Regions from separate parts of the Xanthomonas vasicola pv. musacearum NCPPB 4379 genome, predicted to be linked through region 3. Evidence: predicted binding sites of a transcription regulator. Region 3 holds the regulator's gene; each other region holds the start of a gene.
The links. Region 3 encodes HrcA, which represses chaperone genes, less so after heat shock. Its sites were predicted from a motif close to TTNGCACTCNNNNNNNNNGAGTGCNAA; they were not measured.

Region 1: rpoH (RNA polymerase sigma factor RpoH) is a predicted target of HrcA. The motif match lies at 939-965, and genes of this name have one in related genera.
Region 2: KWO_RS02675 (co-chaperone GroES) is a predicted target of HrcA. The motif match lies at 1,198-1,224, and genes of this name have one in related genera.

The regions. Positions count from the first base shown of each region.
Region 1 is NZ_CP034655.1:4,591,407-4,593,671, forward strand. Features, by position in the region: gene rpoH (RNA polymerase sigma factor RpoH) at 53-928, opposite strand; gene ung (uracil-DNA glycosylase) at 1,128-1,853, opposite strand; gene KWO_RS21215 (response regulator) at 1,850-2,265, opposite strand, start outside.
Region 2 is NZ_CP034655.1:569,969-572,233, forward strand. Features, by position in the region: gene KWO_RS02665 (endonuclease) at 1-856, opposite strand, end outside; RNA gene KWO_RS02670 (sX9 sRNA) at 1,000-1,075, shown strand; gene KWO_RS02675 (co-chaperone GroES) at 1,273-1,560, shown strand; gene groL (chaperonin GroEL) at 1,706-2,265, shown strand, end outside.
Region 3 is NZ_CP034655.1:3,059,508-3,061,772, forward strand. Features, by position in the region: gene grpE (nucleotide exchange factor GrpE) at 1-502, opposite strand, end outside; gene hrcA (heat-inducible transcriptional repressor HrcA) at 603-1,634, opposite strand; gene recN (DNA repair protein RecN) at 1,773-2,265, shown strand, end outside.

The sequences.
Region 1 (2,265 bases), 1.5 Mb from region 3:
ACGGCCCGGAAAACCGGGCCGTTTGCGCAACAACTCCTGCGTCATCGCAAGATCAGGCGACGAACAGCGCCTTCATCTTCTTTAGCGCATTCGCTTCGATCTGGCGGATACGCTCGGCCGACACGCCGTACTCGTCGGCCAGCTCCTGCAGCGTCACTTTGGAATCCGAATCCAGCCAGCGGCGCTTGACGATGTCACGCGAACGCGTGTCCAGGCCAGCCATGCCTTCACGCAGTAACTGCAGCTGATTGTCTTCACTGTCGTGACGCTCGTACGCCTGCGACGGATCTTCTTCGTTGGCGACCAGGTAGCTCACCGGCGACGGCGGGCCGTGATCGTCGTCTTCATCCGACGACGCATCGAAACCGATATCGCGACCGGACAGACGCGACTCCATCTCCATCACTTCACGCTCGGAGACGTTCAAGTCCTTGGCGACCGCAGTCACTTCCGACGCATTGAGCCAGCCCAGGCGGGTCTTGGACTTGCGCAGGTTGAAGAACAGCTTGCGCTGCGCCTTGGTCGTGGCGACCTTGACGATGCGCCAGTTCTTCAGGATGAACTCGTGCATTTCGGCACGAATCCAGTGCACCGCGAAGCTGACCAAACGCACACCCATGTCCGGGTCGAAGCGCTTGACCGCCTTCATCAAGCCGATATTACCTTCCTGGATCAGGTCGCCCAGCGGCAGGCCGTAGCCGTTGTAGCCGCGGGCAACGTGCACCACGAAGCGCAGGTGGGAATGGACCAGTTCGCGCGCGGCGTCCAGATCCAGCTCGTCGCGGAAGCGGCGGGCCAGATTCTGTTCCTCATCGACCGACAGCACCGGAATCTGGTGCACGGCACCGATGTAGGCGTCCAGCGAACCGAGCGCACTGGGAATCGGGAGATTGTTTGCCACAAGGGCAGTCGAGGTAGTCTGGTTCATAGGCACCATCTTAGCAGTCGAACTAATGGACTGCCGGGTATAGAAAGAGTTCCCAGAATCCATTTATAGAACATTCGGGCTTTTTATGCCGCCGGTGTTCTACAGTCCGGCAATCCGAATTCGACACCTACGTTACCACCCAGCCCCTCTGCAAACCGTGACACATTGGTTGCGAAAACGAGGCTGTCGGCAACGCTGTTCAGGCACCGGCGGAGGTAGTGTCCAACTCATTGCGCGGCGGCAGCGACCAGTCGATCGGGCTGATCCCGCGCCGTTGCAAATGCGCGTTGGTCTTGGAGAAATGCTGGCAGCCCAGGAAGCCGCGGTGCGCCGACAACGGCGAGGGATGCGGCGCCTTGAACACGCGATGGCGCGCCTGGTCGATGACCTTGCCCTTGGACTGCGCGTAGCTGCCCCAGAGCAGGAACACCAAGCCTTCGCGCTCGCGATTGAGGGTTTCCACCACATGGTCGGTGAAGCCTTCCCAGCCCTTGTTCTGGTGGGCGCCGGCGCGTCCCTGCTCCACCGTCAGCACGGCATTGAGCAGCAGCACGCCCTGGCGCGCCCAGGGCATCAGGTAGCCATGATCCGGCCGCGCGATGCCCAGATCGTCCTGGATCTCTTTGTAGATGTTGAGCAGCGACGGCGGCACCGGCACGCCCGGCAGCACCGAAAAACACAGCCCGTGCGCCTGGCCTTCGCCGTGATACGGGTCCTGGCCCAGGATCACCACCTTGAGCTGATCGAACGGGGTGGCGTCGAAGGCAGCGAAGATCTGCGGGCCGGGCGGAAACACCCGCGCACCGGCAGCCTTGCGTTGGCGCAGGAATGCCGACAGCTCCTGCATCTCCGGGCGTAGCAGCCAGTCGCCCACCTTTGCCTTCCACGACGGTTCCAGCTGGATACGTGCTTCCACTTCAGTCATAGCGTGACAGCCTGATCCTCTAAGCGTGCCAGGCGCAGCTGGAACAACACCTTGGTCACCAGCAGGCGCTCTTCGATCGGCTTTTGCACCAGATCGTTGGCACCGGCGCGCAGCAATTCGGACTGATTGCGCGGGTTGGTATCGCCGGTCATCACCAGCACCGGCAGACGGCGCTTGCCGTAGGCGAAATCGATGCGGATACGCTCGACCACATCGCGGCCGTTGAGCTCGCCTTTCAGGGTCACGTCGGTCAGCACCACGTCGATACGGCGCTCGGTGCGGCCCAGCGATTCGGCGGTAAGCAGCGCAAAGGCATCTTCGGCGGTGAGTACGTGCACCACTTTCAGGCTCTGGCGCTCGAGCATGCGTTTGGTCGCCTCGGCCACCACGCGACTGTCTTCGATGTAGAGCA
Region 2 (2,265 bases), 2.3 Mb from region 3:
CGGTGATGGCCAGGGTGCAGCGCTCGCCGCCGACCAGGGCGGTGTTGGTGGATAGCGTGAAGCGGGTGCCAGTCGTTGCGTAACTCAGTGCCACGTTGCCGGAACTGGCGCAGTTCAGCGCAAACGCGCCGCTGCTGAGCGTCACCGCTTCGCTAAAGCCCACTGCCAGATCGCCGGCGGCCGGGAAGCCGGTGGCACCCTGGGTCGGGGTAGTGCTGCCGATGGTGGGAGCGCCGGTGCTGCCGCCGCCGTCGCTCCCAGTGAAGGTTTGGCCGCGGTTGCAGGCGCCGAACGTCTGCGCCGCCGAGCCGGCCCAGCTGAAGTTGGCCGCGCTGCTGCTGCTGCCGGTGCCGGTCAATTGCAGCGAACTGCCAACCGCGGTGCTGTTGCTCTGGCTCACCGGCAGGTTCTGGCTGGCCACGCCGGCCGCCGGGCCGCCGCTGCCGGTGATGGCGCCTTCGTAACTGAGGAACTGCACCAACTGCCCGTTGGGGTCGACCAGCGCCACGCCGTCGTTGGGGCCGTTCTGCACGCCGTTGCTGGCGTAGCTCACCGTGGCGATACGCACCTGGCTGCCGCAGCTCACCACACTGCCGGCCGGTACCGCCGTGTTGGCATACACCACCGCAGCACTGGGGGTGTTGCCGTTGTACAGATAGATCCGGTAGCCGCTTAGCGATTCGCCAGCCGTGGCCACCACTTCCACACCTTCGCCGCTGTCGCCGGAGGCGCCCGCGTCGTCGTAGTGCAGTTCGTTGATGAAGACCGCCGCATTGGCGGAGGTGGCGCTCAGCGCAAACGCGCAGGCCAGGGGAAGGGTGCAACGCAGGGACACAACACGGGACGGCCACCTCATCGACGGCTCCTTGTGATCGGGGAATGCGATCCCGACTGTAAAACGCGCGCATGACAAAAGGTGGAACCTGGTTCCATTTCTAGAGCGACAGAAAAAACTACTGCGCGTCTGCCAGGCGGGCGCGGACGGTGCTCGGAATCCTCATGTACCACTCGTACACTCCGGCTCTTCCGCGCCGTCCGCGCCCACCTGACAACCGCTCGCTACGTTTTGCCAGCCGCTCTCGGCGTTTCGGAGGGAGCGGTCAAAGAAAAATTTTTACCGCCAGCCCTTGAAAGGCCGCCCACGCAGCACAATCTCTGGCCCGCACCCGCTCTGTCGGGTTTTTTCCGCGCGCTGTGCTGGCAGTCGTCATATGCGAGTGCTAACATCGCCGATAATTTCCAGGCCCATCAAATACTTAAGAGGTCTTCTCTATGAGCATCAAACCGCTTCACGACCGCGTTGTAGTCAAGCCGATCGAAGCCGACGAAGTTTCCGCCGGCGGCATCGTGATCCCGGACTCCGCCAAGGAAAAGTCCACCAAGGGTGAAGTCGTCGCAATCGGCGCCGGTAAGCCGCTGGACAACGGCAGCCTGCGCGCGCCCGTGGTCAAGGTTGGCGACAAGGTCATCTACGGCCAGTACGCCGGCAGCAGTTACAAGTCCGAAGGCGTCGAGTACAAGGTGCTGCGCGAAGACGACATTCTGGCCGTCATCGGCTGATCAGGCGCTACGCGCCGGGAATCGGGAGTAGGGAATCGGGAATCGGTAGAGCGGCCAACGCCCTCGCCATCCCACCCAGCCCCGAGATCCGCCCTTGATTGACCCATTTCTCATTTCCCATTCCCAATTTCCGGAGTAACAACCAATGGCTGCTAAAGACATTCGTTTCGGTGAAGACGCACGTACCCGTATGGTTCGTGGCGTCAACGTGCTTGCCAATGCCGTGAAGGCAACCCTGGGCCCGAAGGGCCGCAACGTCGTGCTCGAAAAGAGCTTCGGCGCCCCGACCATCACCAAGGACGGCGTCTCCGTCGCCAAGGAAATCGAACTGGCTGACAAGTTCGAGAACATGGGCGCGCAGATGGTCAAGGAAGTCGCTTCCAAGACCAACGACAACGCCGGCGACGGCACCACCACCGCCACCGTGCTGGCGCAGGCCCTGATCCGCGAAGGCGCCAAGGCTGTGGCCGCCGGCATGAACCCGATGGACCTCAAGCGCGGTATCGACCAGGCCGTCAAGGCTGCGGTTGTCGAGCTGAAGAACATCTCCAAGCCCACCACCGACGACAAGGCGATTGCCCAGGTCGGCACCATCTCGGCCAACTCGGACGAGTCGATCGGCAACATCATTGCCGAAGCGATGAAGAAGGTCGGCAAGGAAGGCGTGATCACCGTTGAAGAAGGCTCGGGCCTGGAAAACGAGCT
Region 3 (2,265 bases):
CGACCACCAGGGCCGGGCGCAGCAGACGCTCGTTGAGCAGGTAGCCCTTCTGGAACACCTGCACCACGTGGCCCGGCGCGATGCCCTCGGCCTCGCCCTGGCTGATCGCCTGGTGCTGGTCCGGGTTGAACGGCTGGCCGACGGGATCGAGCAGGGTCAGGCCGTTGTCGGCGGCGACCTTGAGCAATTGCTTGTAGGTCATGTCCAGGCCATCGCGCAGCGGGCTGGGCTCGGTACCGGCTGCGGTCAGGCCGGCGTCCAGGCTGTCGAACACCGGCAGCAGTTCGCCCAGCAGCTTCTCGTTGGCGAACTTGCGCGCGTTCTCGACATCGCGCGCGATGCGCTTGCGCTGGTTTTCCAGGTCGGCGCGCTCGCGCAGGGCATCGGCCTTGACCAGCGCGATCTCGCTGCGCAGCGATTCGATCTCGGCCTTGAGCGGATCGGTCTCGGGCGGGTTCTGGGACAGGTCTTCGGAGTCGAATTCGGGGTGGTCTTGGTTCATGTGCAGTTCCCGGGCAAGCGGAACGCCCGCCCCAACGTCACCCCGTATATGGGCGCTCGCGCGCGTTTCAAGCAAACACGATCGCGCCGATCGATGCCGGTTATCGCGTGCCGGGCGACTCCATGGCCGCGCCCAGCACGTCGGCGGCGGTCTGCACCAGCGGAATCAGCCGGTCGTAGGCCATGCGTTTGGGCCCGATGACCCCCAGCACGCCCAGCACTTGGCCGTTGGCGGCGTAGGGCGCGGTGACCAATGAGACGCCTTCCAGCGAAACCACGCCGGTTTCCTCGCCGATGAAGATACGCACGCCCGGCGCCTGGATGGTGCGTTCGAGCAGCTGCAGGATCTCGCGCTTGCTGGCGAAGGCCTCGAACAGTTCGCGCAGGCGGTCCAGATCCGACAGGTCCTGCACGCCCATCAGCCGGGTCTGCCCGGCCATCACCATATCGTCGGCATCGGCCGGCACCAGCGCCTCGCTGGCCAGGTCAACGCTATGCGCCAACAGCTGTTCCATTTCGTTCTTGGCCATGCGCAGCTCGCGCAGCAGGCAGGCGCGGATGTCCGCCAGCGCGCGCCCGGCGAACTGCGCATTGAGATAATTGGCCACCCGTTCCAGCTCGGCAGGCTCGTAGGCGCGACGTGGCTCGATCACCCGGTTCTGCACCTCGTTGTCGGCAAACACCAGGATCGCCAGCACCCGGCGTGCGTCCAGCGCCACGAAATCGATATGCCGGAACGCGAACTGCTCGCGCCGCGGCGCACTGACCACTCCGACGAAGTGGCTCATCGCCGACAGCATCTGCGAGGCGCTGCCCAGCAGCGACTGGGTGCCGTTGCCGCTGGCCAGTTCCGCGCGCAGGCGGCGCACTTCTTCTTCGCCGGGCGGCTGCATCTGCACCAGGCTGTCGACGAATACACGGTAGCCATGCGCAGTAGGCACGCGCCCGGCCGAGGTATGCGGGGAGCTGAGCAGGCCCACGTCTTCCAGATCGGCCAGAATATTGCGGATGGTGGCCGGACTGACATCCAGCCCCGCATGCTGGGCCAGCGTCTTGGAGCCCACCGGCTCGCCATCGCGGATGTAGCGCGCGATCAGCGTGCGCAGCAACTGACGGGCGCGGGGGTCGAGCATTGGGGACTGGGACGCGCGCATGGGATCATCCGGTGAGACTGGGCATAGATAATGTCTGGCCCCGGGGATGGCAAGCGTCCGATTCCTTGTCTGCCCCCTTCCACCCTAAGCTTCCCCAAAGCGTTCACACTCGACCTCATGCTCAGACACCTCTCGATCAAGGATTTCGCCGTTGTCCGCGCCACCGAACTCGAATTCGGTCCAGGCATGACCGTGGTCTCGGGTGAAACCGGTGCCGGCAAGTCGTTGATGGTGGACGCGCTGGGCTTTCTGTCGGGCCTGCGCGCCGACAGCGGCGTGGTCCGCCACGGCGCTGACCGCGCCGAACTGTCTGCCGAATTCCAGCTGCCGGCCGAGCATCCGGGCCTGAGCTGGCTGGCCGACAACGAACTCGATGACGAGGCGCAATGTCAGCTGCGCCGGATCATCCGCGCCGACGGCGGCTCGCGCGCCTGGATCAATGGCCGCCCGGTCACTTCCTCGCAGCTGGCGGAACTGGCCTCCAGGCTGGTCGAAATCCACGGCCAGCACGAACATCAGGCGCTGATGGCCCGCCACAGCCAGCTCGCCCTGCTCGATGCCTATGCCCGTAACAGCGCCCAGCGCGAACAGGTGCGCCAGGCCAGCCAGC